Linked DNA regions of Shinella zoogloeoides. The protein of the gene in region 1 interacts with the protein of each later gene in a pairwise test. Links are inferred from orthologs where the notes say so. Each region holds a gene or a part of one and is shown on either strand. Other genes may lie near its edges.

Evidence for each region.
Region 2: the proteins of trkA (region 1) and ptsN interact in binary tests that used the Escherichia coli proteins (3 or more experiments, as listed by UniProt). The link is inferred for Shinella zoogloeoides from one-to-one orthologs.

What each region holds. Positions count from the first base shown.
Region 1 is NZ_CP132311.1:1,490,830-1,494,023, forward strand. Bases 60-2,932 are described here. They hold trkA (Trk system potassium transporter TrkA), read left to right. Parts: upstream 60-744; coding sequence 745-2,121; downstream 2,122-2,932. Other genes in these bases: ntrX (nitrogen assimilation response regulator NtrX), read left to right, coding at 60-714; Q9316_RS08440 (D-amino-acid transaminase), read left to right, coding at 2,130-2,932. In the rest of the region: more of ntrX, read left to right, coding at 1-59; more of Q9316_RS08440, read left to right, coding at 2,933-2,993; RNA chaperone Hfq, read left to right, coding at 3,093-3,194. UniProt on the Escherichia coli protein: Part of the constitutive potassium transport systems TrkG and TrkH. May regulate the transport activity of TrkG and TrkH systems. Binds to NAD(+) and NADH.
Region 2 is NZ_CP132311.1:6,079-9,234, reverse strand. Bases 22-2,856 are described here. They hold ptsN (PTS IIA-like nitrogen regulatory protein PtsN), read left to right. Parts: upstream 22-1,124; coding sequence 1,125-1,589; downstream 1,590-2,856. Other genes in these bases: grpE (nucleotide exchange factor GrpE), read right to left, coding at 2,523-2,856; Q9316_RS00925 (sulfite exporter TauE/SafE family protein), read right to left, coding at 1,665-2,417; hpf (ribosome hibernation-promoting factor, HPF/YfiA family), read left to right, coding at 475-1,050; rpoN (RNA polymerase factor sigma-54), read left to right, coding at 22-223. Outside these bases: more of rpoN, read left to right, coding at 1-21; more of grpE, read right to left, coding at 2,857-3,146. UniProt on the Escherichia coli protein: Seems to have a role in regulating nitrogen assimilation.

The DNA.
Region 1 (3,194 bases):
CCCGGCCAGCCGCGCAGGACCGGCGCGCTGGAGGAGGCGCATGGCGGCATCCTCTATCTCGACGAGATCGGCGAGATGCCGCGCGAGACGCAGAACAAGATCCTGCGCGTGCTCGTCGACCAGCAGTTCGAACGCGTCGGCGGCTCCAAGCGCGTGAAGGTGGACGTGCGCATCATCTCGTCCACCGCCTACAACCTCGAAAGCCTGATTGCCGAGGGCGGTTTTCGCGAGGACCTCTACCACCGCCTCGCCGTCGTGCCGGTGCGGGTGCCGCCGCTTGCCGAGCGGCGCGAGGATATCCCGTTCCTCGTCGACATGTTCATGCGGCAGGTCAGCGAGCAGGCGGGCATCCGCTCGCGCAAGATCGGCGACGACGCGCTCGCCGTGCTCCAGGCGCACGACTGGCCGGGCAACATCCGTCAGCTGCGCAACAATATCGAGCGCCTGATGATCCTCGCCCGCAGCGACGGCCCGGATACGCCGATCACCGCCGACATGTTGCCGACGGAAGTGGGCGACATGCTGCCGAAGATCTCCACGCAGGGCGACCAGCACATCATGACGCTGCCGCTTCGCGAGGCGCGCGAGATGTTCGAGCGCGACTATCTCATCGCGCAGATCAACCGTTTCGGCGGCAACATTTCCCGCACCGCCGAATTCGTCGGCATGGAGCGCTCCGCGCTCCATCGCAAACTGAAATCGCTTGGCGTATAAGGCCCTCAGGGATTTGAGGGATTCGACGTCATGAAAGTCATCATCTGCGGCGCCGGACGCGTCGGTTACGGTATCGCAGAACGGCTCTCGGAAGAGGGCAACGACGTTTCGGTCATCGACAACCAGCCTTCGCTGATTGCCGCCATCACCGAGACGCTCGACGTCAGCGGCGTCGTCGGCCATGGCGCGCACCCCGAAGTGCTGGCGAAGGCCGGCGCCGACCAGGCGGACATGCTCATCGCCGTGACGCTGTTCGACGAGATCAACATGGTCGCCTGCCAGGTCGCCCATTCGCTGTTCAACGTGCCGACCAAGATCGCCCGCATCCGCTCGCAGAACTATCTGGCGCCGGAATATTCCGACCTGTTCTCCCGCGAGAACCTGCCGATCGACGTCACCATTTCGCCTGAGGTGGAGGTGGGCAAGATGGTGCTCAGGCGCATCTCCTTTCCCGGCGCGACCGACGTCGTGCGCTTTGCCGACGACCGCATCGTCATGGTCGCCATCGAATGCATGGAGGATTGCCCGGTCGTAGAGACGCCGCTGAAGCAGTTAAGCGAGCTTTTCCCCGATCTCAGCGCCACCGTCACGGGCATCTTCTCCAACGGCAAGCTCTTCGTGCCGAACTCCTCGGACCAGCTTCACTCCGGCGATCTCGCCTATGTGGTCTGCGACAAGGGGCATGTGCGACGCACGCTGGCATTGTTCGGCCACGAGGAGCAGGAGGCGGCGCGCATCGTCATCGCCGGCGGCGGCAATATCGGGTATTTCGTCGCCAAGGCCATCGAGGACTACCAGCCCAAGACCCGGCTGAAGATCATCGAGAGCGACCGCGAACGGGCCGTGGCGGTCGCCGACAAGCTGCGCAACGCCGTCGTCCTGCATGGCTCCGCGCTGGACCAGAAGATGCTCTTGCAGGCCGATATCCAGGACGCGGACCTCATCGTCGCGCTCACCAACAACGACCAGATCAACATTCTCGGCAGCGTGATGGCCAAGCGCCTCGGCTGCAAGCAGAACCTCGTCCTGATCAACGATCCGGCCTACGAGGATTTCACCAAGTCGCTCGGCATCGATGCGCATATCAACCCGCGCGCCGTCACGATCTCCGGCATCCTGCAACATGTGCGCAAGGGGCGCATCCGCTCGGTCTATGCGGTGCAGAAGGGCTCGGCCGAAGTGATCGAGGCCGAGGCGCTGGAAACCTCTCCGCTCGTCGGCAAGCCGCTGCGCGAGATCGAGCTGCCGCCCGGCATCCGCATCGGCGCGATCTATCGCGACAAGGCGGTGATCCGGCCGGACGGCAACACGAAGATCAAGGCGAAGGACCGGGTCGTGCTCTTTGCCGCCGCGGCCGCCGTGCGCCATGTCGAACAGCTCTTCCGCGTCAGCATCCAGTACTTCTAGGGTCTTCCATGCCTCGCTTCGCCTATGTCAACGGTCGCTATGTCCGCCATGCCGAGGCTGCGGTCTCCATCGAGGACCGCGGTTTCGTCTTCGCGGACGCGGTCTACGAGGTCTGCCAGATCCAGCAGGGCCTGATCGTCGATCTGACACGCCATCTCGACCGCCTAGACCGCTCGCTCGGCGAAATCCGCATCCGCCCGCCGATGCCGCGCGCGGCGCTTGTGGGCATCATGCGCGAGGTGCTGCGCCGCAACCGCGTCGTCGATGGCATGGTCTATCTCCAGGTGACGCGGGGCAGGGCGAAGCGCGACCATGTGTTCCCGTCGCCGGAGGTAAGGGCATCCTTCGTCGTGACGGCGAAATCGATGAACCCTGCCGTGAACGCGGCGAAATATGCGGCGGGAATCAAGGCGATCACGGTCGCCGAGAACCGCTGGGGCCGGGTCGATATCAAGACCGTCGGCCTCCTGCCGAACGTGCTGGCCCGCCAGCAGGCGAAGGAGGCGGGCGCGCAGGAAGCGATCTTCGTCGACGCCGACGGCAACGTGACCGAGGGCGGCGCGACGAACCTGTGGATCGTCGACAAAGTGGGAACGCTTGTCACGCGCCCCGCCGACCACGGCATCCTCAAGGGCATCACCCGCACCACGCTGATGGATGTGGCGGAAAAACTGGGTATCGCGGTCGAGGAGCGGCGGTTCTCCGTGGCGGAGATGCTGGAAGCGCGGGAAGTTTTCGTCACCGGGGCGACGACGATCTGCCTGCCGGTGGTTTCCATCGACGGACACACGATCGCAAACGGCCATCCCGGCATGACCGCGCAGAAAATCCGGGAGGCCTTTTTCGCCGTTGCGGAGAAGACCGCGATTTGATACCAAAATCGACGGTCCCGGAATTTCTTGCCGGGCACGGGGACATTTTATTATCAGTCAACCGGTCTCAAGGGCCGGCAATCAGAAAGAAGCGGCGCCATGGCGGAACGTTCTCAGAACCTGCAGGATCTTTTCCTTAATACCGTTCGCAAGCAAAAGATTTCCCTGACGATCTTTCTCATCAACGGGGTCAAGCTGACC
Region 2 (3,156 bases), 1.5 Mb from region 1 along the record:
TTCCCACTCAGCCGAGAGCGTGCGACACCGCATCCGTACCATGATCGCGCAGGAGGCGCCCGATGCGGTGCTCTCCGACGACGATATCGTCGACGTGCTGCGCAAGGGCGGCGTCGATCTTGCCCGCCGGACGGTGGCCAAGTATCGCGAGGCGATGAACATCCCCTCGTCCGTGCAGCGGCGGCGCGAAAAACGGGCGCTCGCCAAGGCTGCCCTCTCCTGAAACCAAGCCGTGGAAATCAGCGTTTCACCCCTCAAGAAGTTAACGATGGCTGAACCCACCGATTGACTTCACCATCGGGACGGGCTAATGCGCGCCCCAATTCTGAAGAGAAGGCAGACCGGCATCCCAGACATATCCCCGCTTTTTTTGCCGCATGCGACGCAAAATCCATCGCATGCTTGAAACGCTTGGAACGTGGATGAGGTTGGCATAGACTGTTGCACGCAAATCACGAACGAGAGGAAACCTCCATGAGTGTGCGTGTATCCGGTAAACATATGGAAATCGGCGAAACTTTCCGTCAGCGCATTGAAGAGCAGATGGGAGAAGCCGTAACCAAATATTTTGACGGAGGATATTCGAGCCAGGTCACCGTGGAAAAGGCGGGATCGCGGTACAGCGCAGACTGCAAGATCCACCTGGATACGGGCATGGCCTTGCAGGCAAATGGCGAAGCAAACGATCCGCTGGCGGCCTTCCAATCGGCCTCCGAACGGATCGAGAAGCGCCTGCGCCGCTACAAGCGCAAACTCAAGGCACACCACAACGGCAATGGTCACGACGCCTTTGCAGAAGTGGCCTACACGGTGATGGATTCGGTCCCCGACGAAGACGATGAGCTTCCCGAGGACTACGCACCGACCATCGTTGCGGAAAGCACGAAGAAACTGCGGACCATGTCCGTCGCAAGCGCCGTCATGGCGCTCGACATGACGGACGACCCGGTTCTTCTCTTCCGCAGCGCCGGATCGGAGCAGCTCAATATCGTCTACCGACGCAACGACGGCAATATTGGCTGGATCGACGCAGCCAATATCAAAGGCTGAGTGACGGGATCGTGGTGCCGGAAAGCGGCACCACGTTTCTTCAAACCCTTCACGCAGCGCACGAGGACAAGAGCATGGCATTGGCAGGTTTGCTGCAGCAAAGTGCGATTATTCCGGCGATGAGGGCCAATTCCAAGAAGCAACTGCTTCAGGAGCTGGCAACGAAAGCGGCAAAGATCACCGGAATTCCGGAACGTGAGATCTTCGACGTCATCCTTCAGCGTGAGCGGCTCGGTTCGACCGGCGTGGGCAATGGCATCGCCATCCCGCACGGCAAGCTGAAGGAACTCACGCAGATCACCGGCCTCTTCGCGAGGCTCGAGACTCCCGTTGACTTCGAGGCGCTGGACGACCAGCCGGTCGACCTCGTCTTCCTGCTTCTGGCGCCGGAAGGCGCCGGGGCGGACCATCTGAAGGCGCTCTCCCGCATCGCCCGCGTGCTGCGCGATCCTGCCATGGTCGCCAAGCTGCGCGCGTCCGACAGCGAGAGCGCGGTCTACGCCTGCCTCAGCGAGGAACAGGCGTCCAACGCGGCCTGAGGCCGCGTAGGCACCACTATCGATCGCCTACCGAAACCGCCGCGGACCAACGTCCTGCGGCGGTTTTCGTTCGGCTCATGCAGATGCGAAGAGAGGCGGCAGCGTGGCGGCGAGCATCGCCGCGCCCGAGGCCGTCAGAAGCCCGAGCACGATGCGGCGGAAGGTCGCTTCGCTGATGCCGATATAGAGCCGGCTGCCAAGCAGGGTCGGCAAAAGCATGGCCGGGGCGACGACGGCGAACATCGGCACCATCTCGACCTTGACCATGCCGGTGGCGAAATAGGTCGCCATGGTGACGGCGAGCGTCGCCAGATTGAAATTCTGGATGACCGTGCGCTGGGTGTCCTTGTCAATCTGCCGCAGCGTGCACCAGAGCGTCGGCACCGGGCCGGAAAAGCCGCCGAGGCCGGCCATGACGCCGCCGACCAGGCCGGCCGCGCCGTCCGCCAGCCGACCGCCGAAGCGGACCGGCGGCAGCGCACGCGAAAACAGCATGATCGGACACCAGACGACCAGCACGAGGCCAAGCACGGTCTTGAAAAGCCGCGCATCGAGCATCGGCAGGATCGCCGTCCCGATCGGGATGCCGGCAAGGCCGCCGACGAGAAAGGGCAGGAGAACCGGCAGGCTGAAGCCGCGCCGGACGGACAGTGCGCCGACCACCTGCCCCGTCAGCGCCCCGAATACGACGAGCACGGCTGCCAGTTGCGGCTCGATCGTCCAAGCCCAGAAAGACATGGCAACGAGGCCGAAGGCGAAGCCGGACAGGCCCTGCACGAAGCCCGCGACGATCGCGCCGAGCGCGATGATCCACACGGTTTCCGACACGGCCTTCCTTTCGGGATGGAGAATGCCTGCCGGTCGTCATCGCCCGGCCAAGAAAAACGCCCGCACCATTGCTGCTGCGGGCGTCCTGATCGTCGAAAGGGCCTATCAGGCCTGTGCGGCGCTCGCCTCGCCGGCGGGGGCCTTCGGGCCGCCCTTGGATACGCCCACCATGGCCGGGCGCAGCACACGCTCGCCGATGACGAAGCCGGCCTGCACGACCTGGACCACCGTGTTGTTGGCGACCTCCGGGTTCGGCACTTCGAACATGGCCTGATGGAAGTTCGGATCGAATTTCTCGCCCATCGGATCGAGCTTGCGCACGCCGTGACGCTCCAGCGCGGCGAGCATGGAGCGCTCGGTCATCTCGACGCCTTCGGCGAGCGCCTTGAGGCCGGCATCCCCGCTTTCGAGCGCGTCGGCCGGGATGGCATCGAGCGCGCGGCGCAGATTGTCGGACACGGCCAGCATGTCGCGCGCAAAGCCGGCGACGGAATAGGACTTGGCGTCCTTCACGTCGCGCTCGGTGCGGCGACGCAGGTTGTCCATCTCGGCGGCTAGGCGCAGATACTTGTCCCTGAGGTCGGCGTTGTCGGCCTTGAGCACCTCGATCGGATCGGGCTCGGCCGGCGCTTCCGCCTCGGCGGCAGCTTCTTCCGCAGCGTAGGCTTCTGCGGCGACCTTGTTTTCCACCGCCTCGTCAGGTCCGTGTTTCTTGCTCTCGTCGGTCATGACGTACTCC